DNA from 2 places in the Pseudarthrobacter sp. NBSH8 genome. Region 2 is predicted to be linked to the other one. Evidence: predicted binding sites of a transcription regulator. Region 2 holds the regulator's gene; the other holds the start of a gene.
What was found. The regulator LexA, encoded in region 2, represses DNA repair genes until DNA is damaged. The targets are predictions, from matches to a motif close to TCGAACANNTGTTCGA.

Region 1: the regulator LexA is predicted to act here: its motif matches at 5,594-5,609, upstream of FYJ92_RS02990 (HNH endonuclease signature motif containing protein).

What each region holds. Positions count from the first base shown of each region.
Region 1 is NZ_CP043178.1:634,670-650,197, forward strand. It holds gene FYJ92_RS02955 (YcnI family protein) at 1-185, opposite strand, end outside; gene FYJ92_RS02960 (hypothetical protein) at 273-896, opposite strand; gene FYJ92_RS02965 (hypothetical protein) at 961-2,307, opposite strand; gene FYJ92_RS02970 (nitronate monooxygenase family protein) at 2,378-3,499, opposite strand; gene FYJ92_RS02975 (hypothetical protein) at 3,938-4,279, shown strand; gene FYJ92_RS02980 (type 1 glutamine amidotransferase domain-containing protein) at 4,385-5,164, shown strand; tRNA gene FYJ92_RS02985 (tRNA-Ser) at 5,381-5,470, opposite strand; gene FYJ92_RS02990 (HNH endonuclease signature motif containing protein) at 5,731-7,191, shown strand; gene FYJ92_RS02995 (zinc-binding alcohol dehydrogenase) at 7,600-8,661, shown strand; gene FYJ92_RS03000 (6-carboxytetrahydropterin synthase) at 8,665-9,060, shown strand; gene FYJ92_RS03005 (glycosyltransferase) at 9,065-10,276, shown strand; gene FYJ92_RS03010 (DNA glycosylase AlkZ-like family protein) at 10,280-11,548, shown strand; gene tadA (tRNA adenosine(34) deaminase TadA) at 11,624-12,130, opposite strand; gene FYJ92_RS03020 (phosphatase PAP2 family protein) at 12,261-12,953, shown strand; gene upp (uracil phosphoribosyltransferase) at 12,996-13,646, shown strand; gene FYJ92_RS03030 (HAD-IA family hydrolase) at 13,684-14,382, shown strand; gene FYJ92_RS03035 (hypothetical protein) at 14,423-15,133, opposite strand; cyclic di-AMP (ydaO/yuaA leader) riboswitch at 15,139-15,315, opposite strand; gene FYJ92_RS03040 (HAMP domain-containing sensor histidine kinase) at 15,392-15,528, opposite strand, start outside.
Region 2 is NZ_CP043178.1:1,444,095-1,459,622, forward strand. It holds gene dapF (diaminopimelate epimerase) at 1-518, shown strand, start outside; gene FYJ92_RS06640 (class I SAM-dependent methyltransferase) at 499-1,113, opposite strand; gene hflX (GTPase HflX) at 1,556-3,121, shown strand; gene FYJ92_RS06650 (ATP-dependent DNA helicase) at 3,114-5,171, shown strand; gene lexA (transcriptional repressor LexA) at 5,266-6,009, opposite strand; gene FYJ92_RS06660 (LysM peptidoglycan-binding domain-containing protein) at 6,359-6,799, shown strand; gene FYJ92_RS06665 (histidinol-phosphate transaminase) at 6,878-7,996, shown strand; gene hisB (imidazoleglycerol-phosphate dehydratase HisB) at 8,076-8,702, shown strand; gene hisH (imidazole glycerol phosphate synthase subunit HisH) at 8,699-9,430, shown strand; gene FYJ92_RS06680 (hypothetical protein) at 9,431-9,589, shown strand; gene priA (bifunctional 1-(5-phosphoribosyl)-5-((5-phosphoribosylamino)methylideneamino)imidazole-4-carboxamide isomerase/phosphoribosylanthranilate isomerase PriA) at 9,647-10,393, shown strand; gene FYJ92_RS06690 (SseB family protein) at 10,403-11,299, shown strand; gene FYJ92_RS06695 (MFS transporter) at 11,355-12,659, shown strand; gene FYJ92_RS06700 (DUF1844 domain-containing protein) at 12,737-13,123, opposite strand; gene infC (translation initiation factor IF-3) at 13,511-14,548, shown strand; gene rpmI (50S ribosomal protein L35) at 14,665-14,859, shown strand; gene rplT (50S ribosomal protein L20) at 14,979-15,434, shown strand; gene FYJ92_RS06720 (RNA methyltransferase) at 15,484-15,528, shown strand, end outside.

The sequences.
Region 1 (15,528 bases), 810 kb from region 2:
GTGTCGGACTCCTCGCAGCCGTGCTGGATTCCGAAGGTCAGCAGGGCGTAGGAATTGGCGTCAGTTTTGTTCGGGGTGACGCCGACGTGGGCCGACGCGCCTGCTGCTGCGGCCAGGATCAGGACAGCTGCGCCGCCGGTGGCTGTTGCGGCGGTGAGGGTACGGCGAAGGAAGGTGGTGGTCATGGGGTTGCCTTTCGGGCGCACGCCGCATGGGAGCGTGCGGAAGTACGGGTGGGGCCCGCGGCCTGCGGAAGTGCGGTGCGGGAGGGGTCAGGAAAGTACGACGGCGGAAGGCGGGCCGCGTCGGCTGTGTTGCCTGAGGTTCCGCCAGGGGCGGAGGGGGAGAACCGCCGGTGGGCCGGCCACCGCACTCGGCGTAGCGGCGTCGGGCGTTACCGCTTCCGGGAGCCGGACGAGGGGCTTCAGCCACGCGGCCAGAGTCCACAGCGCGGCCTCACCCTTGGCAAGCAGGAGGGCGCAGGCGGCGGTGGCGAGTGCGTGGGTCAGGAGCATCAGGATGCCCGTGGAGCCGGAATCATTGATGTGGCTGGCAGCTGCCATGACAGGCGCGGCGGCGCCGGAGAAGTGCACGTTATGGAGCCCGGCGGCAACAGTGCTCGCAGCCATACCTGAGGAACTGGAGGCCGTGAAGGCTTCGTGCAGGATCAACTGTCCCGCGCCGAGGACCGTGAGCATGGCCGGAAAATTCAGCCGCAGCCTCGTGGCCGTGGTGGCCGCCAGTACGGTCATCGCGAGCACGGCCAGCAGGATGCCTGGGGCGGGAAGGTCTCCGCCGCCGGCCACGTGGGCGCTGGCGGCAAGAGTCAGGACTCCCATGGAGAGGGACGCGGCGCGAAGGAAATGGAAGGGTGGCCGGGCGTGGTCAGAACGCACGGATCCTCCTTATTTCGGTCGCCGGTGACGGTGTTCAGTCGCGTTCTTCGGCGACGTTCAGATTCTACCGGCCTTTGGTCGGGCCACTGGCGTGTGCCGGGCCGTGCAGCGCGATTACATTGGATGGGAACTCTGTGGTGTCGGATGGCTCGTCCGCAAAGTTCAGGAAACCCATGGCCAGGTCGAGGCACTGGATGGCCACCGGGGGAACGCGGTAATCAGTCGCGGCCTCCACCAATCCCAGTTCGGCCAGCAGGGATAGTTTCTGCTGTGCCTCCAAGGCTGCAAACGATGCGTAGATCTCCTCAAGTGCCATGTCTTCGAGCTCGGTGTCCTCGGTGTCCGTGTCCTGAAGCAAGGCACCGTCAACGTCCGGCAACGCCATCCGTTCGAGTTCCGCCACAGGCATTGGTTCATCGGTAGTGCCATACGTGAGGACGGCCAGCAGCGTCCCGGCGACCGCTTCTTGGCCCCACCCCCGGTCCGGGTCTGTGAGCACGCCAACAAGGAGGACCACCGAAAGCATCCGGCGGATGTCCAGCCGTTCCTTGATCCGGGTGCTGTTCCAGGCGGCCACTTCCGGGCCGGGCATGGCCTTGGTGGATCCGAGCGTGATCAGGCCTGCCCCCACCAGGGCTGACCAGATCTCGCGGAGCACCGGTACGTCGTGCATGGTTCCGACTTCGAGCAGTGTTTCGGGCTGGCTCTTGGCAGTTGCCAGATCGAAAAGTGGCTCGGCTCCACTGGCGCCACGCTTCCCACGGGCGTGGACTCCTGCGGCTGCGGCGGCCGGTTCGATGTGTTTCAGGCGCAGCGCGCCCGTACTGGTGATTTCCCTGCCGGTTCCGACCCACTCCAGGAGGGCCGACGCACGCTGGATCAGCGGCATGGCATTGAACGCAGCCTCCTGGTGGTCGTCGCTGAGGTCAGGTACCTGGATAGCCGGCAGTTGCGGGACTGCCGCGGCGATACCGTTTCCCAACACTGAATGGAGTTCCTCATAGGCGGCATCCGTGCCGGTCCAGCGCCCGGTCCCGTTCAGGAAATGGATATACGAGTGAAGGGCGAAGTAGATGTCGTCGAAGGCCTCATCCATGTCGTCGGGGTCCAAGGACGCCGCAATTGCTCCGGCCGCCTGCTCCAGGCTTTCACTGTCGATAGCTGTGGCCGAACTCGAACCGTTGATGGCGTGCTGCGACGTGAGGAAGAGTTTGACCAGCTCAAGACACTCGAAGGCACCGGCAGGATCAGGGTCTTCCGTCGCGTGCCATTGAATGAAGTCATGAGCCATCGAATCAATCACCCGGTGGTTCAGGACCAGCTGCAGGGGCATCTTGGGGGCCGAGGGTACGGCCTTGAGGTGCCGCCGGTCCTTGTTTCTGTTCTTGGATTTGCCGGTCTTTTTTGTCAAGGATTGCCTCCGGTGTCAACGGGCGCTCGCCCCAGGTTCGCCGCTTGGGATAACCGCGGATGTATCGAGCTTACAAAATCGCGGTGCCGGCGAGCAGTTCGGCGAGGACGTCCGCGGCCGAGTCATGCCGGATCAGCGCTGCGGACTGCCCCGCCCAAAGCGACATGAGGTCCGTGTTTCCTTGGGCGGCTGCCTCCGGCCGGAAGCGGCCGGTGAGCCAGTTCTGCGCGGGGAACGGGGCTATTCTTCGCTCCGGGATTCCAGCCTCCGAGAGCCCAGCCTTTGCCACGGTGGCCTCTGAGAGTTCGGCGATGATGCGGTTGGGGATGCCGCGGGCAAGCCGTCCGCTGAGGGCACTTGTCAGCACGGTTTCCCGCGCGGCGGGGCTGTGGAGGACCGCCCGGTACGCAGGCACGGCCGCGGATTCCCGAGTGGCAAGGAACGCCGAGCCCACCTGGACCGCGTCGGCGCCAAGGGCCATGGCGGCTGCGTAACCGCGGCGGTCCGCGATTCCCCCGGCGGCGATGACCGGGATGGTGACGGCATCAGCCACCTGGGGAACCAGCGCAAAAGTTCCGATCAGGGACTCCTCGGCGGGCTTTAGGAACGAGACGCGGTGGCCGCCGGACTCCATGCCACTTGCGACCACGGCATCCACTCCACCGGCTTCCAGGGCAACGGCTTCCGCCACGGTGGTGGCGGTTCCCACCACGACTATGCCACTCCGGTGCGCCGCCTCGATCAGTTCCGGCGCGGGCACACCGAACACAAAGCTGACGACGGCGGGACCCGCCGCCAGTGTTGCCTCCACCTGCTCTTCGTACTCCGGCAGGTAGCGGTCCGGCATGTGCGGAAGGGGAAGGGCCAGTTCGTCGAAGTACGGCTTCAGGGTTTCCAGGTACTGGTCGAAGGCCGCCTGGGGGAGCGAGGTGGTTTCGTCGCCGGTAGGAATCCAGAGGTTGAGGGCGAACGGCTTCGCCGTTGCCTTCCTCAGCTCAGCCCCTGTGTTCCGGATGGCGTCGGCGCCATAACCGTAGAGGCCGTAGGAACCCAGCCCGCCGCCGTCGCTCACGGCTGCTGTCAGCTCCACGGAAGAGACCCCGCCGAAAGGGCCCAGCACCACCGGAACTTCCGTACCGAACAGGTCGGTGATGCGGTTTGGCCGGGCAGAGGTACGGTGCTCCGGCGTCATACGGCGGCTCCTGAAAGGTCAACGGTTTGGCTTCAGGGCCCAGTCTCGCAGGGATGGGCTCTGCTGCCCAACCTTTGGCCGGGGAGTCGGTCTGTTTCCGGGCCCGAGCAGTAGTGGCAGTCGTCGGGGCACGTATCGGTCACGTCTGGCTCCAGAGGAGTTCGAGGCAGTCGCTGACCCGGTCGCTGACCGGGAAGAGTCTGCGGCCGCCGAATAGCGCGATTCGTCGTCGAAGTCACGGTTCTTCCTTAATGATCGGGTGCCGGTCAGGCGTGCCGGTTCAATTCATCCAACCGAGGGGCCCAGGTCAGCTCAATGGAGGATGTGACCACGCTTGCCGCTCCCGTTTGTGCAGGCATCCAGTAGGGCCATGTACCGCGACATGGGACGGGTACTAGACTGCTGGCGTAAGTCGCCAACCACCTCAGGGAGCACACGATGAACTACTCAGGAACTGGCAACGAGAAAGCCACCCCGGCCAGCGAACTCAACAGGACCCATGTGGGTCAGACAGTCAGTTTTGAGCCGGACGAATTCACACTGGTGTTCGGAAAAATCGCGGCCATCGCGCGCAAGGAAGGCAGCGTGACCATCGCTTTGCAGGGCGTTGAAGGAAGTGGCGGCCTGCAGTCCAGCTACAGCCTCCCCGGCAGTCGGCACGTGTATTTGCAGCCGGACATGCTCACCAATACCGAATCCACCATCAAGGACCTCTTCGGCAAGGTCCAGGAGAACCTGCGCGGCGGGCACAAGGGCGATGACAGGACGGACAAGCTCTAGCTGGGGAACTGTCCGTCGGGTACAGCAAAGGTCCTTGCCTTCTAAGACGGGGAGGGCACAAATTGGGCTGGGCGTAGGGTGGAAGTTAGACGGAAGGAGCACTTCATGAAGAAAATCCTCATGGTACTGACCAGCGTTTCCGAGATCGGCGATACCGGAGAGAAGACCGGGTACAACGTGGCCGAGGCTGCACATCCTTGGAAAGTCTTCAAGGATTCCGGTCATTTCGTCGATTTTGCGTCCATCCAGGGCGGCCAGCCCCCGCGCGACGAGGCGGACCCAAAAGATTCCATCCAGGTTGCCTTCACGGAGGACGAGACCACGCGCGCCGGTCTCTACAACACTGCCCGCGTCGACGTCGTTGATCCCGACCAGTACGACGCCATCTTCCTCGTGGGAGGCCATGGCACCATGTGGGACTTCCCGGACAGCGAAGGCTTGCAGAACCTTGTAGCCGGTGTCTACAATTCCGGCGGCGTGGTGGGCGCTGTCTGTCACGGGCCGGCCGGACTGCTGAACGTTGAGTTGGCAAACGGCTTTCGGCTGGTCGAGGGCAGGAAGGTCGCTGCTTTCACCAACGACGAGGAAGTTGCCGCAGGAAAGGACAAGGTCATCCCGTTCTTTTTGGCCGACCGGCTTGAGGAACAGGGTGCCACCCACGTCTCCGCTGGTGTCTTTGAGGAAATGGTAGTGGTTGACGACCGGCTTGTGACGGGTCAGAACCCGGCCTCAGCCGCTGGCGTGGCCAAGGAGATGGAGAAGCTCCTGGCAGAGGTCATCCACCAGGAAAAAGCCGAGGAACAGCACGAGGCGGAGGCGCTGCGCGCCGAAAAAGACGCCGAGAAGAGCGCCAAGAAGGCTGCTGCGGCAGGCACCGAGCACTAACGCCCGCAGCGCACTGAAACTTGGAGGCCGCCCCGCCGACGGAGCGGCCTTCAACCGGCGTACACGCGCCGGCGACCGTACTGTCCAATCGCCGACCTGCTTCAGATTCCGCGCACCACGGCTTACGGCAACCTCAACAAATCAAGGTACCAAGTTTGAGGCAAAACAAGACCCCTGCCTCCCTTTGTTTATAAGGGAAGCAAGGGTCTTGCCAGTTGGCGGTGACGGTGGGATTTGAACCCACGTTGGCTTTGACACCAAACAACATTTCGAGTGTTGCACCTTCGGCCGCTCGGACACGTCACCAACCTGAATAGGTTACCGGAGCATACCGCCCATCCACAAAACGGCATATGTTCAGCCCCTCATGGCGAAGGGACACTTAGCGGAGCTCCAGTGTGAAGGGGCAATTGAGCCCCACTCTTCAGCTCGAACGGACAGTTGAGGGCCTCCAATGCAGCGCCCTCGAAGTGCTGCACGGTCAGGGGCCGCGGAAGGCCGCGGAGTTATCCACATAGCTCTTAAGCCTCGCGGTTATTGTCATACCCTCGCGGGATGATTTGGGTATGGATAGCAGAGCAGCTGTGGTGACGGCGGAGGCCCTTTCGGCGTCTTTCGCTGAGCTTGCTGCAGTGCTCCGTGAAGCTACCGAAGGCTCCGCTCCGTGTGCTGATCCGCTTCGCCGTAGAGCTGATATTGCCCTGAAGACCTTGACCGCCGTCGCCTGCGGGGAGGCGAAGCTGGCTGCCCTGAAGGTGCATGCGGCCGCCGTGTACGCCGCCGCTGCCGAGGCCCTGGCGGGCCCTGCGGCGTCGCCGCAGGACCACAGGGGCCAGGAGATGGCCGTGGTCGCTGAAGTCGCGTGCGTGCTGACGGTCAGTGAACGCAGTGCCGGTGCTCTGCTCGCTGAGGCGCACGCGCTGACCACGTCCCTGCCGCTGACGATGTCCGCGTTGCAGGCCGGGACGATCTCGTGGCAGCACGCGAGGATCATGGTCGACGAAACCACCAACCTCGACAGGCCGGGCGCGGCGGCGTTGGAGGCACATTTCCTGGACCCCCACGCGGTGAATCCGGCACGTGGCCCGGTCGGTGAGCTCATCCCCGGCCGGTTCCGGCACAAGGCCCGGACCTGGCGGGAACGCCATCACCCGGTCAGCATCGAAGAACGCCACCTACGTGGTGTCCAGGACCGGCGGGTGGAGTACGCCCCGGACCGCGACGGGATGGCCTGGCTCTCCGCCTACCTCCCCGCCGATCAGGCCGCGGGGATCTGGGACCGTACCACCACCGCAGCCCGGGCCCTCCAAGGCCCCCATGAGGACCGCACCCTCAGCCAGCTCCGCGCCGACACCGCCGCGACCTGGCTCCTGACCAACACCACCGCCGGAACCGGTGATGAGGGTAGGGAAAACAGCGGCAGCGTGTCCGGCGCAACGAGCGACCATGAGACCGGTGGCAGCGCTGTGGGTGATGGTGTTCCGTCGCCGCGGGCACAGGTCCTCATCACGGTCCCGGTCCTCGCGCTGCTGGGCCTCACGGATGAACCGGCCATGCTCGACGGATACGGCCCCATCCCACCGTCCATGGCCCGCCAACTGATCGCCGACGGTGCGGAGTCCTTCCACCGCGTCCTGACCGACCCGCGGGACGGTGCACCCCTGGAGATCGGGCGGACCAGCTACCGGCTCACAAAAGCCCAACGCCAATGGCTCAGACTGCGCGATGGCAAGTGCCCGTTTCCCGGCTGCAGCAACCACTCCCTCGACAACGAAGCAGACCACATCCTGGCATGGGCTAAGGGAGGCAGTACCGGGATCAGCAATCTCGGCCAGCCCTGCCACAAACACCACAGACTCCGCCACACCACAACCTGGACACCCACTGGCGCCACCAAAAATATCCCGCCCGGCTGGACATCACCCACCGGACGGCACTACACCAGCGAACAACCCGACTGGGAACCACCACACTGGCCACAACAACAGTCGGGAAAATGGTCAGCGCTGGCGCCCCGTGCAGATTGAGGAGTGCCCGAAGACGAAATTCCGGGCCAACCCGTGGGGGCGTTCCCTTTCCCGAACTTCATGGTGCTGACCTTCAGCTGCCCGACAATGAACCGCCCGACCACTCCCTGTTCGCGGAGGCTCTTCCCGACGGTCCGCTGCCCGAAGACCCCTACCGAACTGGGACTTCTCCCTCACTGCCCGCAGCAACGTCTGACCACCAACCCCAAAGAGAATGCAGGGTTAGGGCCGTGGCAGGGCTAACTCGCCGGCAGGGTTAGGGCTGGGCAAGGCTGAGCGGGCAGTACAGGACTGCCTCCCATCAACAGTGCGAACGGACAGCTACGGCCCCGATTTCAAGGCTCCAAGTGTCATCTCGCACGGAGTGGGTGTCGCGGAGAGCCCCCGCGGACTAGATTCATAAGCAAGATGACTAACTCAGGCAAAGAGGCACAAGCAACCGCGTACTGGACTACGGGGCCGAAACGGGGCGAGCTCCGGAACGAGGCTCTGCACGCCCCCGGGCCCGGCGAAGCTTTGGTCCGCACGCTGTATTCAGGCATCAGCAAGGGCACGGAAATTGTGGTCCACACCGGCTCCGTCCCACCACGCGTGGCCGAGGAGATGCGCGCGCCGCACCAAGAGGGCACCTTCCCGTCGCCCGTGAAGTTCGGGTATCTTTCGGTGGGCATTGTGGAGGAGGGGCCCGAAGACTGGGCGGGCCAGAAGGTCTTCTGCCTCAACCCACATCAGGACCGCTACGTCATTTCCACAGACGCCCTCACCAGGATTCCCGACGGCGTCCCGGCCCGCCGGGCCGTCCTCACAGGCACCGTGGAAACCGCCGTCAATGCCCTCTGGGAAGCCGGACCGAGGCTGGGGGACAGGATCGCTGTCGTCGGTGCCGGTCTGGTGGGCGGCATGGTGGCCACGCTCCTGCGCACGTTCCCGCTGGCACGCCTCCAACTGGTGGACCTTGACCCGGAACGTAGGCACCTGGCGGACAAGCTTGGCGTGGGGTTCGCCCACCCCGATGATGCCAAATCGGACTGCGACATTGTATTCCACTGCTCTGCGTCCCAGGAAGGCCTCGAACGCAGCCTGCAGCTGGCCGGCTATGAGGGGGAGATCATCGAGATGTCCTGGTACGCCAACCGCAAGGTCACGCTGCCGCTGGGTGAGGACTTTCATGCACGTAGGCTCTCCATCCGGGCCAGCCAGGTGGGAGTGGTTGCCCGTGCGCGGCGCCACCGCCGGACCACGGCCGAGCGCCTGGAACTGGCTGTTGAGCTCCTCAAAGACCCGGTCTTCGATGTTTTCCTCACCGGCGTCTCTCTCTTCACGGACCTCCCGGCAGTAGTCCAGAACCTGGCCGACGGTACCCTCCAAGCCCTGTGCCATGTAATCGAATACCCCAACGCTGACAGCCTTGGAGCGTACAACCCCGGGCACGACAGCCTCGCGGAAGCCAACCCCAAAGACAGGAAGTAGCCAGTGTTCAGCCTGACCGTCCGACGCCACTTTATGATCGCCCACAGTCTCCCGCGGGAGGTATTCGGCCCGGCCCAGGCCCTCCACGGGGCGACGTTCGTGGCGGAGGTGACGTTCCGCCGTCGTGCGCTGAACCAGGACTCGATCGTCCTGGACATCGGGGCTGCGGGCGGCATAATCGAGGACGTGCTGTCCGGCCTCAACTACAAAAACCTGGACGAACATCCGGACTTCGTGGACAGGCTCAGCACCACCGAGGCACTTGCCGAGTACATCGCCCACGCCGTCGCAGCCAGGCTCAAGGATGATGACGAGGGCCGCGGGCTCGCGGGAATCGACGTCACCTTGCGCGAAAATCCGGAGGCCTGGGCAACCTACGTATACGACCTGTCCGCCTGATCCCATGCTCGTCAGGTTCTTGGTCCCCGCCAACATCCGCCACAACTCCGGCGGCAATGTCTACAACGCGCGGCTCACCCAAGGCCTGAGAACGCTGGGCGTTTCTGTGGAGACTCTGGCGGTGGAGGGTTGCTGGCCGGAGGCCAGCGCCAGGGAACGGCGGCGGCTGGGCGGCCTGCTGGGCGCCTGGGACCCAAAGGTGGACTCACGGCAGACGGACGTCACTCCGGAAACGGTCACCCTCGTGGACGGGCTGGTTGCGTGCGGCGCCCCCGACGAACTGGAGTACGCCGCGGCTGCCGGACAACACGCCTGGGTCCTGCAGCACATGCCCTCGCCCAGCCACCCCGACAGCGAAGGGCGCGCGCTCCGGGCGGCTGCCGGAGTGATCTGCACGAGTTCGTCCGCCGCGGCCTCGGCGTCGGAAAAGCACGGGCTCCCAGCCAGCCGGGTTGCCCTGCCCGGGACGGACCCCGCACCGGTGGCGCCGGGTTCGGCCCCGCCGCACATCGTTGCGGTGGCAGCGCTGCTGCCCAACAAGGACCAGCTGCTGACCGTGGCGGCGCTGGCCAGGCTCCAGGACCTCGCCTGGACAGCGTCCCTGATAGGAACGGACGACGCCGACCCCGCCTATGCGGCACAGGTCCGGGCAGCCATTGCCTCCTCTGGAATGGAAGGCAGGGTGCGTGTGACCGGCCAGCTCGCCGGGACGGCCCTGGCGGACGAGTGGAACCAGACGGACCTGAGCCTTCTTGTGTCCCGGGCTGAAGCCTTTGGACTTGTGGTGACGGAATCGCTGGCCCACGGCATCCCTGTCATTGTGCGGGAGGGAACCGGTGCCGTGGACGCGTTGGGACTCGCCGGGAGAATCACCGGCAGACTTGCGGGAAAACCGGAGGGCGGGCGTGGTGGCGGGCTGAGTGGCGAACGTGGTGGCAGGACATATGCGGTGCCAGGTGCCGCCGTCGGACTCGTCGAAACAGTAGACAGCGGACGCGAAGACCACCGTGCGGACGTGCTCGGTTCCGTGATCCGGCAGTGGCTGATGGACGAATCTCTCCGCGCCGCCTGGCGTGCGGCGGCCCTCGCTGCACGGGAACAGCTGCCCGGCTGGGACTCCACGGCCCGGAACGTCCTGGAAATCCTCGGTGGATCTGCTGAAGTAGTGGCTGCCGAAGGGAAGCCTGTCGCCACGGGCACGGCCGGTGGACAATAAGCCATGACCACGCTCCCGAGCTCCGCCACCGTCTTGATCCCACCGGCAGTGATCCCACCGGCAATAGGCCACGATGCACCGGATCCGCAGGTGCTCACTCCAGAGCTCCTCAGGGCATGGGCCTGGCACAAGCAGGGCCTCGATGGCACACTGCTGGGCGCGGACGCCGCCGACGTGTTTGGCAGGGCCGGCTGGGCCCGTTCCGTCGGCGGAGCCAATCCCTACCTCACGCTCTTTGCCCGCGCCGGCACCAGCCGCGCGCAGGCGGATGCCGACGTCCTGTCGCTGAAAATCCATGAGCTGCCCACCGCCCGAGGCTGCACCTATGTGCTGGGACGGGATGACTTCGCGTGGGGCCTCCAGATCGGCCGGGACGCCGCCGTGGCGCCGTTCCGTGTGCTGGCAAGAATGGGCGTTGAGCGCGGCGAGATCACGCTCCTGGAGGAGGAAATCCTCCACGCCCTGGCCGAGGCTGGCAACCCACTGGACCCCAAACAGCTCAAGGACCTGCTGGGCGATTCGGTCCGGAACCTCGGCGAGGAGGGCAAGAAGAAAGGCGCCGCCACCACGTTGCCAACGGCACTGGGCCTCCTCCAAGCGGAGGGCCGGATCCGGCGCATACCCGCCAACGGACGGCTGGATCAGCAGCGCTACGGCTACACACTGTGGGGTCTGCCGCGCACCGCCATGGACGGCGACGCCGCGCGCAGCCTCCTGTTGCAGCGCTACCTCGGCTGGACTGGCGGTGCCACGGTCAAGCAGTCGCAATGGTTTACCGGGTTCACCCTGGCACACACCAAGGCGGCGTTGGCCGCCACCGGCGCGGTGGAGATTCCCACCGCCAACGGCGAGGTGCTGTGGGTGCTGCCCGACGACGTCGGACGGCTTGCGTCGTTCGAGGCGCCGGCCGAGGAACAGATTCAGCTGCTGGCCGGCACTGACTCGTTGGTACTGCTCCGCAGGAACTCGGGGGATCTCTTTGCCGAGCAGGACAAAGGAAAGCAGGTCCTGGGGTCCACGTTGGCGTTGCAGGCTGATCTGCCGGACCACCCCATCTTCGACCGCGGCCGGATCATCGGACTGTGGCAATACGATCCCGGGAAATCACGGATTGCCTATTGGCTCTTTGACGGGGCCACACCCGCAGTATCCCGGCGCATCGCCGAGGTAGAGGCCTGGATCCGGGACGAACTGGGCGACTTCCGCTCGTTCAGCCTGGACTCGCCGGCCTCGCGCCAGGACAGGATCGACGCCCTGGATGCCGCCGGCTGAGCCGCGTGCAGGTCGGGTGAGAGAGGTGCAACCGGCCGGGACGTTTTCCGCCCACCCGGGCGGCACCCCGACGCCCTACAGCCTGCTGCGGTGCGCTGCGAAAAAGTCCCTGAGGACCGCTCCGCACTCCTTTTCCCGGACGCCGCCGTACACCTCAACCCAGTGGTTGAGCCGGCGCTCGCGGAGGACGTCGAACACCGAGCCCGCCGCTCCGGCCTTCTCATCCCAGGCGCCGAAAACCACGCGAGGAATCCTGGCCAGCACCACCGCGCCGGCGCACATGGCGCACGGTTCCAGGGTCACCACCAGTGTGCAGTCCGCCAGCCGCCAGCCATCCCCGGTGCCGCCGTCGAGCTTGGACAAGGCACGCAACCTGCCCGCAGCCTGGCGGATGGCCATCACCTCGGCGTGGGCGGTGGGGTCTCCCAACTCTTCCCGCTGGTTCCGTCCGGAACCCAGCACGGCGCCGTCGGGCCCTATCACCACTGCGCCGATGGGCACGTCATCAGTGGCCAGGGCGCGCCGGGCTTCGTCGAGGGCAAGACCCATCCATTCGAGGTGGTTCTTTCCTACAGCGGCCATGGCTCAATGATAGTTTCGAGAGATATCCATCCTTGACACCCACCGACGCCAGGAGGAACTCGTGGACGGCGATACATTCAGGGGCCGTGTAGGCCAATGGTTCAAGCCGTATGCCGCCTTGTGGCTCACCATGCTGGTGGGTGGTGTGCTGGTGGTCATCTTGGCACTGCTGGGTGCTGAGGTCTACGACAACGTAGTGGATGACGCAGGATTGACCTCGTTGGACCTGCCCGCGCTGGAGCTGTCGCAGAGCCTGCGGAACCCGGCACTGGATGCCGGGGTAACCGCTTTTACTAACATCGGCGGGGGCATCGGCATGCCCATCCTGGCCAGCTTACTGACCGGCTGGCTGACGTTCCTGAGCCGGACCTGGCGGCCGATCATCCTGGTGGGCGGGGCCGCGGCTGTCTCCACAGTGGCAACCACGGTGGGCAAGCGCCTGGTTGGCCGTACCCGCCCGGACCACTCCGAAGCGGTCCCGCCTTACGAGACTTCACCGTCCTTTCCCAGCGGCCACACCCTCAACACGACGGTGGTGATCGGTGTCGTGCTGTACGTCATGTGCCTCCAGTTCGAAATGCTGTGGGCGCGCATCACGGCCATCAGCGCCGGGGTGATTTTCATCATCGCCATGGGCCTGAGCAGGGTGTTTCTGGGCCACCACTGGCTGACGGATGTGATGGCCGGCTGGTTCCTGGGCCTTGCCTGGGTGGGCATCGTGATCCTGGCGCACCGGCTGTTCCACGTGCTGCGGAAACGCGAGCACGCGGGCCCGGCACCGACGTTCGAACACCCCGTCCTGCGGGATGATCCGTCGAGCTGATTCCCGGCCGGAGGCTGCCCGCGTGGGTGATAGTTTTGACGCATGCGCACTCTCGTTGTGGACCACCCGCTGGTCGCCCATAAGCTCACCGTCCTGCGGGACAAGAACACTCCGTCGCCGGTCTTCCGGCAGCTGACGGAAGAGCTGGTGACCCTCCTGGCCTACGAAGCCACCCGCGAGGTCCGCACCCAGCCGGTCACAATTGAGACGCCCGTCAGCACCACCGTGGGCACCGCTTTCACCAAGCCCACGCCGCTGGTGGTTCCCATCCTGCGCGCCGGGCTCGGCATGCTCGAGGGCATGACCAAACTGGTCCCCACCGCTGAGGTGGGTTTCCTGGGCATGGCCCGCGACGAGGAAACTCTGGACATCATCACCTACGCGGAGCGGCTCCCGGAAGACCTGACGGACCGGCAGATCTTTGTGCTGGATCCCATGCTTGCCACCGGCGGAACCCTGCGCGAAGCCATCAAGTTCCTGTTTAAGCGTGGCGCCTCAGACGTCACGTGCATCTGCCTCCTGGCCGCGCCGGAAGGCCTGGCCAAGCTCGAAGAGGAGCTTGCCGAAGCGAACGTTACTATCGTGCTGGCGTCCATCGACGAACGGCTCGACGAGAAGTCCTACATTGTTCCGGGGCTCGGCGACGCCGGCGACCGCCTGTACGGCATTGCCGGCTTACATCCCGGGCCGTGACGCCTAAGCCCGTGGCGTGTAAGGCAAAATAGGCAGCATGAACATCCCCACACCTGCCGCCACACGAACACCTGCCGCCACGCGAACGCTGACCTGTCGTGCCGTCCTTTTCGATATGGACGGCACGCTGGTGGACTCCACGGCAGTGGTAGAAGAGGTATGGGGAGAATTCGCAGCCCGGTACGGTCTGGACATCGCCGAAATCCTGCGCACTTCGCACGGCATCCAGGCCGCGGATACGATGCGCCGGTTCGCACCGGCCGGAGCCGACGTTGTGGCGCTCACTGCCGAACTCGGCGCCATGGAAAGGGTGCGGACTTCCGGTATCGTCGCGTTGCCTGGGGCTGCCGAGTTGCTTCGAAGCCTCCCGGCCGAGGCCGTGGCACTGGTGACCTCAGCGGACAGGACCCTTGCAGACATCCGCATGGACGCCGCGGGACTCGCCATGCCAGCCACGGTCGTGACGGCGGAACTGGTCACACGGGGCAAGCCGCACCCGGAAGGGTATGTGAAGGCAGCCGGGCTGCTGGGCGTGCAGCCGGCGGATGCCCTTGTGTTCGAGGATGCACCCGCCGGAATCGCGGCCGGTGTTGCTGCGGGGATCCGGACTGTGGCCGTGGGCCCCAACACGGGCGAATTGCCGGCAGGAGTGCTCCACATCCCGGACTACCGTGCAGTGACAGTCTCCGTGGAACCGGACGCTGCGGGCCGGCAGATCATTTCTTTCCGGCTTTGACGCCTGCCTTTAACGCCGGCCCGGGGGGACTCGAGTCGGCCTAGTACCAGTTGTGCGACAGGTGGAAATTCAGGGCGCCGCACGGTGACTGGTAGCGCTCCTGGATGTAGTTCAGGCCCCAGTTGATCTGCGTGCGGTAGTTGGTGAGGTAGTCCCCGCCGGCGCTCGCCATCTTCTCAGCGGGCAACGACTGGACGATGCCGTATGCGCCGCTGCTGGCGTTGGTGGCCGTGGTGGTCCAGTCGGATTCCTTGGTCCACAGCGTCTGCAGGCACTGCATCTGGTCAGCGGACCAGCCGTAGGTCGCCAGTTGTCCGGCGGCGTAGGCTTGGGCTCCTGCGGGGTCGTTGACGGCCACAACAGGTGCCGGGACAGGCTCGGGAGCCGGTGCCGGGGCGGGTGCGGGTTCGGCAGCCTGGGGCGCTACGTTGATCTCGGCCGGTGCAGCTTCCGGCTCGGCCGGGGTCTGGATCTGGGCTGCTTCGAAGCTCAGCGTCGACTGGGCGCTGGCTTCTTCGGCGGACTGGTCCGCGCTGGCTGCAAGCGACGCGGATTCGGAAGCGTGTGCTGCGGCGCTGACGCCGACCAGGAGGGCGCAGGCCGTCGCAAACACGGCGACGCGCTGGCCCACGGAGGGAATCCGGGCCGCCTTGGACAGTGGGGACATAGCTGCACCGACGCGGGTCTGCTTGCGGTGGCTGCCGGACTTTGGGTCGCCCTGCGGGCGTGTTTCTACCTTGAATTCAGACATGATGGATCGCCTCTCACACCTGCGGAGTTAGCTGTCGGGTTCGGATGAGGGCATCCGGCCACACGGCACAATCACGTGTTGACTTAACCCCAAAGGGCTCTTGGTGCCCGGGACGGTGGGTCCCCCGCCTCTGCCTCTGAAAACGGAATCCGGGAAGCGGCAGAGCTTGGCGTCATCCGGATATGCGGCCCAATCGGGATCCGCACCTTTTCTACGGTACAGGAGCTGGACGCTTAAGTCTCATTTTGGTAACAGGAGTCACGACGATGGCGTGTCGCCTTGCGGCATTCGGGATTCGGCTGCGCGGGCCGCGGCACCGGCAGGAAAGTGTAGGGCGAACTCTGTCCGCCCGGCCCGCGATGTCACTGCCACGCTCCCGCCGTGGGCCTCCATGA
Region 2 (15,528 bases):
ACAGCTATGCGGTGGACATGGGGCCGTGGGAATTCATTTTCCCCGGCGACGCGACCGCCAAAGCCATGGATTCGCTGGTCACCGCGGACGGCCTGGAAGTGCCCCGCCCGGCCCTGTCCGTCAGCATGGGCAACCCGCATACCGTGGTGGCGCTTGCTGAACTGTCCGAACTGGAATCCACCAGGCTTTACACGGCTCCGCAGGTCGATCCGGTGCCCGCCAATGGAACCAACGTCGAATTCGTCGTGCCTGCTGAACCCCTGGTCCACAACGGGACCGGCACGGTCACCATGCGCGTCCATGAGCGGGGCGTTGGAGAAACCCAGTCCTGCGGCACAGGTGCGTGCGCGGCCGCAGTGGCCATCCGGCACTGGGCAGGGGCGGAAGCACCGGACTCCTGGCAGGTCAACGTGCCGGGCGGCGTCGTGGGAGTCAAATTCTTCGCCGGGGCCGGCGGGCGCGAGCACGTCGAGCTCAGCGGGCCCGCCGTCATTGTGGCTACTGGAACGCTTTCCTGACCCGAAGGATCCGGAAGGACTTGGACGTGGACTCCCGGCTGACGGTGAACGATGAATCCAGTTCCGTCGAGAGCCAGCGCTGAAGCGAATCCGAGCCCAGGTTCTTTTGGACCACCAGCCACGCGGAGCCGCCCGGCGCCAGCCGGGGCAGCCACATCTTCAGGAGGCTGTGGAGTTCATCCTTGCCGATCCGGATGGGTGGGTTGGACCAGATCGTGTCGAAGCGCAGCTCCGGGTCCACGGCGTCAGGAGTGCTGGCCAGCACGTTGCCCAGGCTCAGCAGGGCCGCATTCTCGGTGGTCAGCGTGATGCAGCGTTCATTGACATCCACCGCGTACACCTTGGCATGCGGCGCGCGCAATGCGAGCGTCAGGGCAATGGGCCCCCAGCCGCAGCCGATGTCAAGGAGGTTGCCTGTGGGGTCCGGGGCCGGGACCTCGGCCAGGAGCACCGCCGTCCCCTTGTCAATACCGTCGGGACTGAAGATGCCGCCGGACGTCTGCAATGTGCGCGTCTCGCCGGCCAGTTCCACTGTGAGCGGTTTGCGGGCGAACGGCCCGGCGGGCGATGCGCTGAAATAGTGTGCGGACTCCATAACTGGCCAGATTAGTTGGCCGGGGTGGACAATGCGAAACCGCGGCCACCTCTTCTGCTAATCTTGAACCCATGTTCTTGATCTTCGAGTAGCCGGCACGGCCGGTGTCCCTCCCGGACGCCGCCTGTCCCGAAGCCGTGCCCCGCAGCGATGCAGGTATTAACCTTCCGCAAGTGCGCCACATGACAGGCCTTCGTAGCTGTTATGCCGCCGGGCAATACTCGAGTGATCTGCCGCTGCCGGTCCCTTGCAGTTTGCCCGCGCTTTCCACCACTCCCCGCATCTCCCGGATGCGCAGACTCCCTGCACGCCACGGTCCGGACCGGCGCGCGCAGCAGACCAGGAGGCCCGCATGACTGCAAGCCGTCAGCCCAGCGCGAATACTTCCCCACAGACCAACGATCCGCACTATTCTGAAAATGCCGAATCTTCAAAGGAGACCATGACCAGCCAGCCCAACACCGGTTCCGATCCAGCAGCCCAGGACATGAGTCCCGAGGAGATCCAAGCTGTCATCGACCGGATTCTCGCCAAGGACGTACCGGCCAGGAACCTCACCGCCGCAGACGGTGACAAAGCCGTGTTCGGCAGGGCTCAGGCGATTTCCCGCTTGGACGACGAACACACCAGCTACGACGGCGACCAGCAGGACCGGGAAGAACGCCGGGCACTACGGCGCGTGGCCGGTCTGTCCACCGAACTCGAAGATGTCACCGAAGTCGAATACCGGCAGCTGCGGCTCGAACGTGTGGTCCTGGCCGGGCTATGGTCCGAAGGCACCTTGGCGGACGCGGAAAATTCCCTGCGTGAACTTGCCGCCCTTGCTGAAACAGCAGGCTCGGAAGTCCTGGACGGTATGGTGCAGCGCCGTGCCAAACCGGACCCGGGCACGTTCCTCGGTTCCGGAAAGGCCCTTGAGCTCAAGGAAATCGTGATGGCCACCGGGGCTGACACGGTTGTGGTGGATGCCGAGTTGGCACCGTCCCAGCGCCGAAGCCTGGAGGACATCGTTAAGGTCAAGGTCATTGACCGCACGGCCCTGATCCTTGACATCTTCGCCCAGCACGCGAAGAGCCGTGAAGGCAAGGCCCAGGTGGAGTTGGCGCAGCTCGAATACCTCCTGCCACGCCTGCGCGGCTGGGGTGAGTCGATGTCCCGCCAGGCCGGTGGCCAGGTGGGCGGCGCCGGCGCCGGCATGGGTTCGCGCGGACCCGGTGAGACGAAAATCGAACTGGACCGTCGCCGGATCCGGACGCGCATGGCGAAACTGCGGCGCGAGATTGCGGCGATGAAGCCGGCACGGGAAACCAAGCGGGCCAACCGCCGTCGTAATTCAGTGCCTTCCGTTGCGATTGCCGGATACACGAACGCCGGGAAGTCATCGCTGCTGAACAGGCTGACCGACGCCGGTGTGCTGGTGGAGAACGCACTGTTCGCCACCCTGGATCCCACCGTGCGAAAGGCCGAAACCTCCGATGGCCTCGGCTACACCCTGGCGGACACCGTGGGTTTTGTGCGTTTACTGCCCACACAGTTGGTGGAGGCCTTCCGCTCCACGTTGGAGGAAGTGGCTGACGCGGATCTGATCCTGCACGTGGTGGACGTGTCCCATCCGGACCCGGAGGGCCAGATTGCCGCAGTCCGCAAGGTCTTCAGCGAAGTGGATGCCCGCAAGGTGCCGGAGATCATAGTCCTGAACAAGGCCGACGCCGCTGATCCGTTTGTAGTGGAGCGCCTTAAGCAGCGCGAGCCGCGCCACGTGGTGGTCTCGGCCCGCACCGGCCAGGGGATCGCCGAATTGCTGCAGGCCATCAGTGACGGGATTCCCCGGCCCGGCGTGAAGCTGGAACTCCTTATTCCCTACGACCGCGGTGACCTGATCAGCAAACTGCACGAGACCGACGCCGAGATCCTGAGCCTGGATCACGGCGAGCACGGTACCCGCGCTTTGGTGATGGTGCGTGAAGGCCTTGCGGCTGAACTGGAATCCTTCATCAACCATGACTGAGGTTGTGGCAGGGGAAGTCAAAGGTACGGCCGGCGAGCAGTTCGTGATCGAACTGCTCGACCGCGCCGTAACCGGCATGGGCGGTCAAAGCCGCAGCGGCCAGCACGAGATGGCAAGGCAGGTGGCCAGAGCCATCGAAAGCGGCGACCACCTCCTGGTGCAGGCCGGAACGGGGACCGGAAAGTCACTGGCCTACCTGATTCCGCTCATTGCTCACTCGCTCGTGAGCAACAAGCCCACGCTCGTGTCCACAGCCACACTTGCGCTGCAGACCCAGATTGTGGGGCGCGACCTTCCCCGGCTGCTGAAGACCATCACACCCGCCCTCGATCGCCCCGTCAAGGTGGCCCTTGTCAAGGGCCGCTCCAACTATGTGTGCCAGCATAAGCTCGTAGGCGGGTTCCCTTCTGAGGAACCCGCCGAGGGCCAGCTGTTCTCCCTCGGCGAGGACACCAGCGTCCCGCATTTCGCCGCCGCCTTGGGCGGGCCGTCGTCCCAGCTGGGGAAGGAAGTGGTGCGCCTGCGGGAGTGGGCGGAAAAGACCACCACGGGCGACCGTGATGAGCTGCTTCCCGGGGTAACGGACCGGGCCTGGCGGCAGGTGTCTGTGACGTCCATGGAATGCCTGGGCGCCCAAAAATGCCCCATGGCGGCCGAATGCTTCAGTGAACTGGCACGCCACGACGCCGCCGAGGCTGACGTGGTGGTCACCAACCATGCCATGCTCGCGGTCAGCGCCTTTGAAGGCCTCGCAGTGCTCCCCGAGTACGACGTTGTGGTGGTGGACGAGGCCCACGAATTGCAGGACCGTGTCACCGGTGCCGTGTCGGGGCAACTCTCCGTGGCAATGGTCCACGCTGCCGCGTCGGGCGCGCGCAAACACACGGCCATCACGGTGGATGCCCTCAACGCAGCTGCCGCCAACCTGGAACTCGCCCTGGCCGGGGTGCCCAACGGGCTGCTGCCCAACGGCCTCAACGACGAACAGCTGGACTGCGTGGACCAGTTGCGTGAGGCGTGCCGGGCTGCACTCTCTGATTCCAAGGGTGACGGCAGCCAAACGGCCGACGGCGGGCGGCAGCTCGCGCGCTCACGCCTGATGCTGATCCTCGAACTGTGTGAACGGCTCATTGTGGCCCGTGAGAACCGTGAAGTGGTGTGGTTTTCCCGCGCAAGTTCCTTCGACCCGCAACAGGGCTATGCCCAGCCCGACGAGTCTGCGCCAGCCCTGGTCAACATCGCGCCGCTCAGCGTTGCCGGAAAGCTCCGCGAAGGGCTGTTCGCCGGCCACACCGTGGTGCTGACCTCGGCCACGCTTGCCATCGGCTCAGCCTTTGAACCGGCCGCCGGCGGCCTGGGGCTGGTGGGGGAGGGCGCGCCGAGCTGGACCGGGATCGACGTCGGATCGCCGTTTGATTATCCCAAGCAGGGGATCCTCTACGTCGCAGGGCACCTGCCCAAGCCGGGCCGCGGGGCGTCGCCGGAGGCACTCGATGAACTTGAAGCGCTGATCCGGGCGTCCGGCGGCGGAGCCCTGTGTCTCTTTTCATCGCGCCGGGCCGCCGAGGAGGCCGCGGAGGCGATGCGTCCCAGGCTCGGCCTCAGCATTCTCTGCCAGGGCGACTCCACCATGACTGCCCTCGTGAAGCAGTTCGCGGACGAGCCCGATACCTGTCTCTTCGGAACCATGTCCCTCTGGCAGGGTGTGGATGTTCCGGGCGGATCATGCCGGCTCGTGGTGATCGACCGCATTCCGTTCCCGCGGCCGGACGATCCGCTGATGACAGCACGGTCCCGCGCCGTTGCGCAGGCCGGCGGAAACGGCTTTATGGCGGTATCGGCGACCCACGCGGCCATCCGCCTGGCCCAGGGCGCGGGCCGCCTGATCCGTTCCACCGGAGACAAAGGCGTGGTGGCCGTGCTTGATTCCCGGCTTGCCACCGAGCGCTACGCCGGATTCCTCCGCGCCGCGCTGCCGCCGTTCTGGCCCACCACGGACCGCAAGATAGCGTTTGCTGCCTTGGAAAGGCTGGCCGGGAAGGGCGCCTGACTGAACGTGGACACTGTGTGGTCCTGCAAAGGCAGGCCCCGCCCCTTGCTTGCCCTCGTCCTGGCCGAGGGGGCGTGGAGGCCCGCTGCGGGACCTAGAGCGAGCGCAGGACCGAGACGACCTTGCCCATGATTGTGGCGTGATCGCCCAGGATGGGTTCGTATTGCGTGTTCTGCGGCAACAGCCACGTGTGTCCATCGCGTTGGCGGAACGTCTTCACGGTGGCTTCATCGTCCAGCAGGGCCGCGACGATATCGCCGTTGGCGGCGTCGGCCTGGCGGCGGACCACTACCCAGTCGCCGTCGCAGATGGCAGCGTCCACCATGGAGTCGCCGGCCACGCGCAGCATAAAAAGTTCACCCTGGCCCACGAGCTGCCGCGGCAGGGGCATCACGTCTTCCACCACCTGGTCGGCAAGGATGGGCCCGCCCGCCGCGATCCGGCCCACCAGCGGCACCATGGCGGTGTCCATGGCGGAGGGAAGTTCGGTGACCGTTCCGCCGAGGCCGTGCAGGACTGAGGGCTTGGTAGTCCCCTTGGACTTAGTGGACCCGCCATCCAGCGTCAACGGCATGAGGACCTCCATGGCACGCGGACGTTTGGGGTCCCGGCGCAGGTATCCCAGCTTTTCCAGCTGCGACAGCTGGTGGGTCACGCTGGACAAACTCGCCAGGCCCACGGTGTCGCCGATTTCACGCATCGACGGCGGATAGCCGTTGTCATTCACCGAGCGCTGGATGGTCTCAAGGATCTTCTTCTGGCGGGCGGTGAGCCCCTTGGGGGTCCGTTGGGGCTGGCGGCGCGGTGTCGCCTTGCCCCCGGCGGCTGGTGCTGCCATGTTCGCCAATGCCTTTCGGTTGCCCGGATCCGCTCCGGCCGCTGGTGCCTGGAACGCCCCGGGGCTGGTGTCGGAGTTGATTGTCAGACCCTGCTGATCAACTACAGAGGTGGTTGTTCTTTGATCCAAACGTAGGCCAGCCACAGGGCTTTTTCAAACATTTGTTCTAGCGAGTCTCGACAATATTCGTTGATAAGTGCTAAAAATGAAGAAGCAAAGTTCGAACATGTGTTCTACTCGTTGCTTGCGGATTCGAATACTCGAATTTATGGACGGCCCAGGCCGGCACCGGCAAGTGGACGCGGAGGACGCGCCGGGCAGCACAGTATGGTCCAGGAGGGCTCATTTCATGTCAGCTATATCTGCTTCGCAGGACTCGCGTCCGCAGCTCGTTTCCGTGCAGGACCTCACCGCGCGGCAGTGGTCCGGGCCCCTGCCGGCTTCGGGTGCGGCGCCCAGGCAGCGCAGGGAATCTTTGCCGCCGCTGCGCCTGACCCGCAGGGGACGGATTGTCCTCATTGGCATCCCGCTGGTGATCCTGGCCGCAATCCTGCTTTCGCTGGCAGGTTTCCTCAACGCACCGGCGAAGGCTGCCGACTCTGCCGCCGACCTGTCCTTGACGCCAACTGTGTCGGTTACGGTCCAGGCCGGGCAGTCCCTCTGGGCCATCGCCAGTACCGTTGCGCCCGAGCGTGATCCCCGTGATGTCATCGCGGATATTGCTCAATTGAACAATCTTTCCGCCGGCGGCGTTGTCCCCGGACAGCAGCTCTTCGTCCCCACGAAGTAGGGAGGTTCCAGGCTCTGGAACGTGCCGCCGCAGGCCGTCACATTTTCCGGCCGTCTGCTTCGGACCTAAACTGTTCAGGTGAATGACCAGCTAGAGCGTCTGAACAGACTTCCCCTCCGGACCAACCTCCGCGGGCTAACCCCGTATGGTGCCCCGCAGTTGGATGTACCTATCCTGCTGAACGTCAACGAAAACACCCATGGGGTCCCGGCGGACGTCCGGGCCGCGATCAGTGTGGCCGTGACGGAGGCCGCGGCAGGACTCAACCGCTACCCGGACCGTGAGTTCACCGAACTCCGGGAAGCGCTGGCCGAATACCTCGGCCACGGTCTTGATGCCACCAATATTTGGGCAGCCAACGGATCCAATGAGGTCCTCCAGCAGATTCTCCAGGCGTTCGGCGGACCCGGGCGCACGGCCCTGGGATTCCCGCCCACGTATTCCATGTACCCGCTCCTGGCCAGCGGCACCGACACCGGGTACATTATTGGGCAGCGCGCCGATGACTACGGGCTCAGTGCAGAATCGGCTGCCTTGCAGGTCAAGGAGCTTCAGCCCAACATAGTTTTCCTGTGCTCACCGAACAACCCAACCGGCACCGGCCTGGGCCTGGATGTTGTGGAGGCCGTGTACGCGGCCGGCGAGGCCAGCCAGACCATTGTGATCGTTGACGAGGCCTACCACGAGTTCGCCCACGACGGAACGTACAGCGCCCTGACCCTGCTGCCCGGCAGGGAACGCCTCATTGTGTCCCGCACCATGAGCAAGGCGTTCGCCCTCGCGGGTGCACGCCTGGGCTACATGGCCGCCGCCCCCGAGGTCACGGACGCACTCCGCCTGGTTCGGCTGCCGTACCACCTCTCGGCCATCACCCAGGCAACAGCCCTTGCCGCCCTCCAGCACCGCACTGCCCTGATGGCCGATGTCGAGGACATCAAGGAACAGCGCGACCGCATCGTTTCGGAGCTGACCCGCATGGGCCTCAAACCTGCCGCCTCGGATTCGAACTATGTGTTCTTCGGCGGCCTCGACAACCCGCGTGATGTCTGGCAGCAGTTGCTGGACGACGGCGTGCTGATACGCGACGTCGGCATCCCCGGCCACCTGCGTGTCACGGCAGGCACTGAGACCGAGACCACATCGTTCCTGACGTCGCTGGAACGCATCCTGGCCAGCCAGGCCACGCTGCCAGCCTAAACTTGAAGTACCGCCGCCCCCGCGCGCCGGCACATTTCCTTCGCTACGCATTTCTGACTTCGCTTAAGGACATATGACCATGAGTTCCACCGGATCGAACGCTGCCGAGCCCCGGACCGCCCGCATGGAGCGTGCCACCAGTGAATCGTCAGTGCTCGTGGAGATCAACCTGGACGGCACAGGCGTATCGGACATCGATACGACTGTCCCGTTCTACGACCACATGCTGACGGCGCTGTGCAAGCACTCGCTCATTGACATGACGGTCAAGGCCACCGGTGACACCCACATCGATGTCCACCACACAGTGGAGGACGTTGCCATCACGTTCGGCGAAGTCCTGCGCACCGCCTTGGGCAACAAGGCCGGGATCCGCAGGTTCGGTGAGGCCACCGTGCCCCTTGACGAAGCACTGGCGCAAGCTGTGGTTGACGTCTCCGGCCGGCCCTACCTGGTGCACGGCGGCGAGCCTGCCGGGCAGGAATACCACCTGATTGGCGGCCACTTCACGGGATCACTGACCCGCCACGTTTTTGAGGCCATCACCCTTCATGCCGGCATCTGCCTCCACATGAACGTCATCGCGGGCCGCGATCCGCACCACATCGTGGAAGCGCAATTCAAGGCCTTCGCCCGCGCCCTGCGTGCTGCGGTCGAACCCGACCCCCGCGTTGAGGGGATTCCGTCCACAAAGGGTGCCTTGTGAGCGGCCAAATACTCCGGGATGGCGCCGTCATCGATCCGGCCGCCGGCCTGAAGCCCGTATCGCCCGAAGGCAAGCCCTCGGTCACCGTCCTGGACTATGGTTCCGGAAACGTCCGCTCCGCCGTGCGCGCCCTGGAGCGGGCCGGGGCCGAGGTTATCCTCAGCTCCAAGCCCGAGGACGTGCTTAATGCCGACGGCCTGGTAGTACCCGGGGTCGGTGCGTTTGAGACTGTTATGCGTGAGCTCCAGGTCGTGGACGGCATCCGCCTGATCGGCAGGCGCGTGGCCGGGGGCAGGCCGGTCCTGGCAATCTGCGTGGGCCTGCAGGTCCTATTCGAGGCCGGGGTAGAGCACGGGACAGAAGCCGAAGGCATGGGGGAGTGGCCCGGCAAGGTGGAGTTGCTTCCCGCAGAGGTGGTGCCACACATGGGCTGGAACACAGTGGACGTTCCGGAGGGATCCAAACTCTTCGCCGGCGTCGCGGACCAGCGCTTCTACTTCGTTCACTCCTATGGTGTCCAGGAGTGGAACTTCGACGTGATCCAGCCTCGGATGACCGCACCTCTGGTGACCTGGTCAGAGCACGGCGCGCGCTTTATCGCCGCTGTGGAAAACGGACCGCTCTGCGCTACCCAGTTCCACCCCGAAAAATCCGGCGACGCCGGTGCTCGGCTGCTACGCAACTGGGTGGACGGCCTTCGCAAGCCAGCTGCCACGGACGCCGCCTAGATGTGGTCGATTGTCCTGATGGGACTGGCCGGCGTCCTGGTGGGCGGCGCCCTGTCCTTCAGGCAGCAGCACAAACCAATGTGGACCCAGGTGGGCTTCTACGTCCTGGCCGGCATGGCGCTGCTGGCTGCCTACCTGCTGACGCTTCCTGGAACCTAGCCCCACACATGACCAGTTCCGTTTCCATGAGCAACCCATCACCCAAGAGGATTTGAGATGACAACCGCAACCGATCTGCCGGTTCTTGAACTGCTGCCCGCCGTCGACGTCGTAAACGGACAGGCCGTGCGGCTGGTCCAGGGAGAGGCGGGCAGCGAGACGAGCTACGGCACGCCGCTGGAGGCAGCCCTCAACTGGCAAGACCAGGGCGCCGAATGGGTGCACCTGGTGGACCTCGACGCCGCGTTCGGACGTGGCTCGAACGCCGGGCTGCTCCGTGAAGTGGTGGGCCGGCTGGACATCAAGGTGGAGCTCTCCGGCGGACTCCGGGACGACGAATCCCTCGAGGCGGCGCTTGCACTCGGTGTGGCCCGCGTCAACCTCGGCACGGCTGCGCTGGAAAACCCCGAGTGGACCCGCAGCGCCATCGACCGCTTCGGCGACAGGATCGCCGTCGGCCTCGACGTCCGCGGGACCACGCTGGCCGGCCGCGGCTGGACGAAGGAAGGCGGCGATCTCTGGGAGGTCCTGGGCCGGCTCGAAGAAGCCGGGTGCTCCCGGTATGTTGTCACTGACGTCACAAAAGACGGCACGCTGCAGGGTCCCAACGTTGAACTCCTGCGCCTGATGGTGGAGAAGACCGGCAAGCCGGTCGTCGCGTCCGGCGGCATCTCCAGCCTGGACGATCTGAAGGTGCTGCGCTCCCTGGTGCCGCTGGGCGTCGAAGGCGCGATCGTGGGCAAGGCGTTGTACGCCGGCGCCTTCACGCTCCCCGAAGCCCTCGACGTCGCCGGACGCCGCTAAGCAGTTTCCGTGGACAGCACGCACAACGCCGATCCGGCTGCGGAATCCCCGGCGCCGCGCCATCTGCCCGGACACATTGCCGCGGCGCTGGCGGGCGCGGGTGGCCGTACTGACTCGGCAGGCCAGCCGTGGGAAGGGCGGAGCCTCGCCGGCGATGACGGCCGGATCCACAACTTCGAGGACGACGACGGCACGGCCGACGCGGGCTACCTCGCCGCCGTCGAAGCCATGGTTGAAGGCGCCGGCGACGAAGCGGCCGTGGTGGCTTCGCTGGCCACCGCCCGCGTGTTTATCCCGATCATCGCGCAGCTTGGCGAAGAAGCGGAAGGCGTCGATGGCCTGACCGCGGACAAGCAGGCGGACATGGCCCTGGTCACCCTCAAGGCCGCGGACGGCCGGACGGCCATGCCGGCCTTCACCTCGGCGGCCGCCTTGGCCGCCTGGCACCCCGAAGCCCGGCCGGTGGCAGTATACGCCGCCCGGGCTGCCCTCTCGGCCGTGGCCGAGGGAGCGGAGCTGCTGGTGCTCGATCCGGGCTCGGAGGTCACATTTGTGGTCCGGCGGCCCGCCGTCTGGGCTCTGGCCCAGCAACAGGACTGGATCCCTTCCTACACTGATACAGCGCTGGAAGCCGAGATGGCTGAGGCAGCGGCCGCATTCCCGGCAGTGCGCCGGCTTGCCCTCCTCCCGGGTTCCGGTGTCACCGCCCGCACCGGCACGGGTGCCACACTTCCGGGGGGCGGTGCCGGACCGGAACTACAGGTACTGCTCCACCTTGAGGATGGCCTGGACGCCGCGGCGGTTCAGGACCTGGTGTCCGGCCTGCAACAGGCATGGTCCCGGAATGTATTGTTTGGAGAGCGCGTTGACTCGATCGAAATAAAGTTGCGGCGCGCGGCACATTAGCTGACGGTTGGCGCGGAGATCCCGGGCTGCCGTGGGCAGATCCAAAGGATTTTCCGTGAACTTCGCTCTATACCGGGAGCTGCTGGCCGTCCGGCCCATCCGGCGGCTGTTGCTTGTCGGCATGATCGCCCGCATTCCCCATTCGGCGGCAGGCATGCTGCTGACCCTGCACATCGTCCTCACCCTGGACCAGGGCTATGCAGCTGCCGGTGCCGCGGCGGCTGTCATGACCATCGGCATCGCAGTTGGCGCACCATGGCGCGGCCGGCGCGTGGACACTGTTGGCCTCCGCCGGGCTTTGATTCCGTCGGTGGTGTCCGAGGCGGTCATCTGGTCCGTGGTGCCGCACGTGTCCTACCAGTGGCTGCTTCCGCTGGTGTTCGTCGGTGGGCTGCTGACGTTGCCAATCTTCAGTGTTGTGCGCCAGTCCCTGGGCGTCCTCGCGGACGGGTACCAGCGGCGGACCGCTTATGCGCTGGACTCGATTGCCACGGAGGTGGTGTTCATGATCGGGCCGGCCGCCGGAGCCGTGGTGGCGACCAGCGGCTTCACTGTTCTGGGACTCACGGTGGTGGGTGTTTCCACGTCACTGGCCGGCTTGTTCCTCGTCTGGTTCAACCCGCCCACGCGAAGTGCCACGCAAACTCTGGAAAGCGAAGCGGACCAGCGCCATGCCGCGGAAGTGGCTGTGCTTTCCGCCGCACCGGCCCACCTCCAGGAAGCGGCGGCGGACCTCGTCCCGGCCGGGGCAGAACGCCTCGGAAGTGGGCCGGCGGGGCTGCGCGGTAAGGTGGCCCACAACTTCGCCTGGCTCACGGCCACTGTCGCGGCCGTCTTCGCCGTTGCTGCTGGAACCGGCATGGTGCTCAGCGGCACCGACGTTGGAATTGTTGCTGCCTTGGAAACCGGCGGCCACCAAGCCGAAATCGGCATTGTATTCCTCTTTTGGTGCGCCGCCTCTGTGGTCGGCGGGCTGGTGTATGGGGCCATGCACCGTCGCGTTTCGCCGATCCTCCTGCTGCTTGGCATGGCGGCCCTGACCATCCCGATGGGCTTCGCCCAAGACACCTGGACGCTGGCTTTCATCGCGATCCTTCCGGGCCTATTGTGCGCCCCCGTCCTGGCGGCCGCCTCCGAACAGGTGGCAGATCTGGTGGCGGAGAACCGCCGCGGCGAGGCAATGGGCTGGTACGGCTCTGCGCTGACTGCCGGCGTTGCGCTCGGGGCACCACTTGCCGGGATTTTCATAGACGGGATGGGGCCGTCCGGCGGGTTTGTCTCCGTAGGAGTGGCCGGCGTCCTGCTCTGCTTTGTGGGCCTGCTGCTCAAGGCAGTGCGGCGGCGCCGGGTGGCTGCCTGAACGATGACGGCGGCGGAGATCCGTGTGGACCGTCCGCCGCCGTCGTCGTTGTACTTTTTGAAGTTTGCTGTTTGGGTCTAGTTGACGGCGCCGGTGTACTTCTCGCCCGGGCCCTTGCCCGGGGCGTCGGGGATGATGGACTCCTCGCGGAACGCGAGCTGCAGGGACCGCAGGCCATCGCGCAACGGGCCGGCGTGCTGGGATCCGATTTCGGGGGCTGCTGAGGTCACCAGCCCGGCAAGGGCGGTGATGAGCTTGCGGGCCTCGTCCAGATCCTTGAGTTCCTCCGCATTGTCCTCCGCGGCGAGGCCCAGCTTGACGGCGGCTGCGCTCATCAAGTGCACTGCGGCGGTGGTGATGACCTCGATGGCCGGCACCTCCGAGATATCGCGGATTTGCTGGGTTACGTCAGCCTTGGCGGCGGGGGCCTCGAAAACGTGTGAATTGCTGTCTGGGGTGCTCATACTGGTAAGCTTGTCACAGACCGACTGGATGCCGTTATTTCGCTGTGGAAAGTCCCACCAACGCTTAGCTGCGTTTGGCGGGATTTGTTCTGTAGAATGACATGCAGTTTGCAAGCGGAGTTCTCTCCCACCCGCGTCAGCCGTTTTCCGGCCGGAAGTAATTCCTGAGGAAGCAAGGTTGCCGGGTACCGGTCGGACAGTTCTTTCAGGTGCCAAGCCTGGGGAAGTGCGCACTGCCTCTACTGAGGACCGTGCATCCGACCATCGAGGCCTTCGATTGCTCCGGCAATTGGGGGCCTTCTCTATTTGCCGGTGGAATACCACATCAATCACAGGAGCTTTAACATTAGCGAGCCAAGAATCAATGAGCGTATCCGCGTCCCCGAGGTGCGGTTGGTCGGTCCTGCAGGTGAACAGGTAGGAATCGTCCGTATTGACGATGCCCTGCGTTTGGCTGCCGAATCCGATCTTGATCTCGTTGAAGTTGCACCGCAGGCCAAGCCTCCGGTGTGCAAGCTGATGGACTTCGGCAAGTACAAGTACGAGGCCGCCGTCAAGGCACGTGAAGCACGGAAGAACCAGACCAACACTGTTCTGAAGGAAATCCGCTTCCGCCTCAAGATTGACACCCACGACTACGAGACCAAGCGCGGCCATGCACTGCGCTTCCTCGGTGCCGGTGACAAAGTCAAGGCCATGATCCAGTTCCGCGGCCGTGAGCAGCAGCGTCCGGAAATGGGCATCCGCCTGCTCCAGCGCTTCGCTGACGACGTCGCTGAAGTGGGCGTTGTTGAGTCCAGCCCCCGTATCGATGGCCGCAACATGGTCATGGTTGTGGGCCCGCTGAAGAACAAGGCCGAAGCCAAGGCTGAGGCACGTCGCGCATCGCAGCGTGCAGAGGCCAAGGCGCAGAACGAAGCGAAGGCTACGGGCGGTGGCCGCGTCGACGTCTCCGGCGACGACCAGGCACCGCTGACACAGTCGCTGGCTGACCTTCTTCCGGAAGGTTTCGCCATCACCACGGTGCCGGAACCTGAAGCCCCGGCCGAAGCTGAAACGCCTGTTGCGCCTGTTGAAGCAGCTCCGGAATCAGAAGCCCCGGTTAAGGAAGCTCCGGCAGAGGAAGTTCCCGTGAAGGAAGCTGCCCCGAAGGCAGCGCCCGTCAAGGAAGCAGCCGTCCAGGAGGCGCCCAAGCAGGCAGCCCCGAAGGCTGCTGCTCCCAAGCGTGAAGCTCCCAAGGCAGCTCCGGCTCCGGTCAAGGCTCCTGCCGCCGTCAAGCCCGCCGAAGCAGCTGCTCCGGCTCCGGCAGCTCCGAGGCCACCGGTGCCGATGCCTAAGCCGATCGCACGGCCGGCAGCGCCGAAGCCTGCTGCAAGGCCTGCCCCCAAGGCAGCTCCGAAGCCGGCTGCCAAGAAGACTACCTAGTTCACAGCTGCGGGAGGTTATCCTCCCGCAGTACGCAACCAGCATGCCGCCTGCAGGGGTGGCTGCTCGAAAGAACTGCAGACAATGTCTGTGGACACGTAAGGAGATCGGTTCCCATGCCGAAGATGAAGACCCACAGTGGTGCTAAGAAGCGCTTCAAGCTGACCGGCAGCGGCAAGCTGCGCCGCCAGCAGGCCAACCGCCGCCACTACCTTGAGCACAAGTCCTCCAGGCTGACTCGTCGCCTCGCCGGCGACAAGATTGTCTTCAAGGGTGACGCAAAGGTCATCCGGAAGATGCTCGGCATCTAAGTTCCAAGTTCTCTGACTGATGCCACCTGGCAGCAGTCAACTACCAATAAGGCTTCTCAGGCCAGCCGGTTGTTCCGGCAGTAGATGCTTGGGATCAGAATTTTCGAAGGAGTACGCACGTGGCACGTGTGAAGAGGGCGGTCAACGCCCACAAGAAGCGCCGGGTTATCCTTGAACGCGCGAAGGGCTACCGTGGACAGCGTTCACGCCTGTACCGCAAGGCCAAAGAGCAGCTGCTGCACTCGTTTGTGTACAGCTATGGCGACCGCAAAAAGAAGAAGGGCGACTTCCGCCGCCTGTGGATCCAGCGCATCAATGCTGCATCCCGCGCCAACGGCCTGACTTACAACCGTCTGATCCAGGGCCTGAAGGCCGCTGAGGTCGAGGTTGACCGCCGCATGCTTGCCGAGCTGGCCGTTTCGGATGCTAACGCATTCGCCGCGCTGGTGAAGATCGCCAAGGATTCCCTGCCTGCCGACACGTCCGCTCCGGCCGTCGAAGCCGCAGCCCCTAAGGCTGCCAAGGCACCGAAGGCCAAGGCTGCAAAGCCGGCCGCTGACGTGGCTGCCAAGTAGCACCCACGCCAGTTCGAGGACTGGTGGCTGAAGCCACTAAGGTTCTTACATGAACGAAACCGGGCGCCCGCAAGACTTTCCACTCTCCAATCCC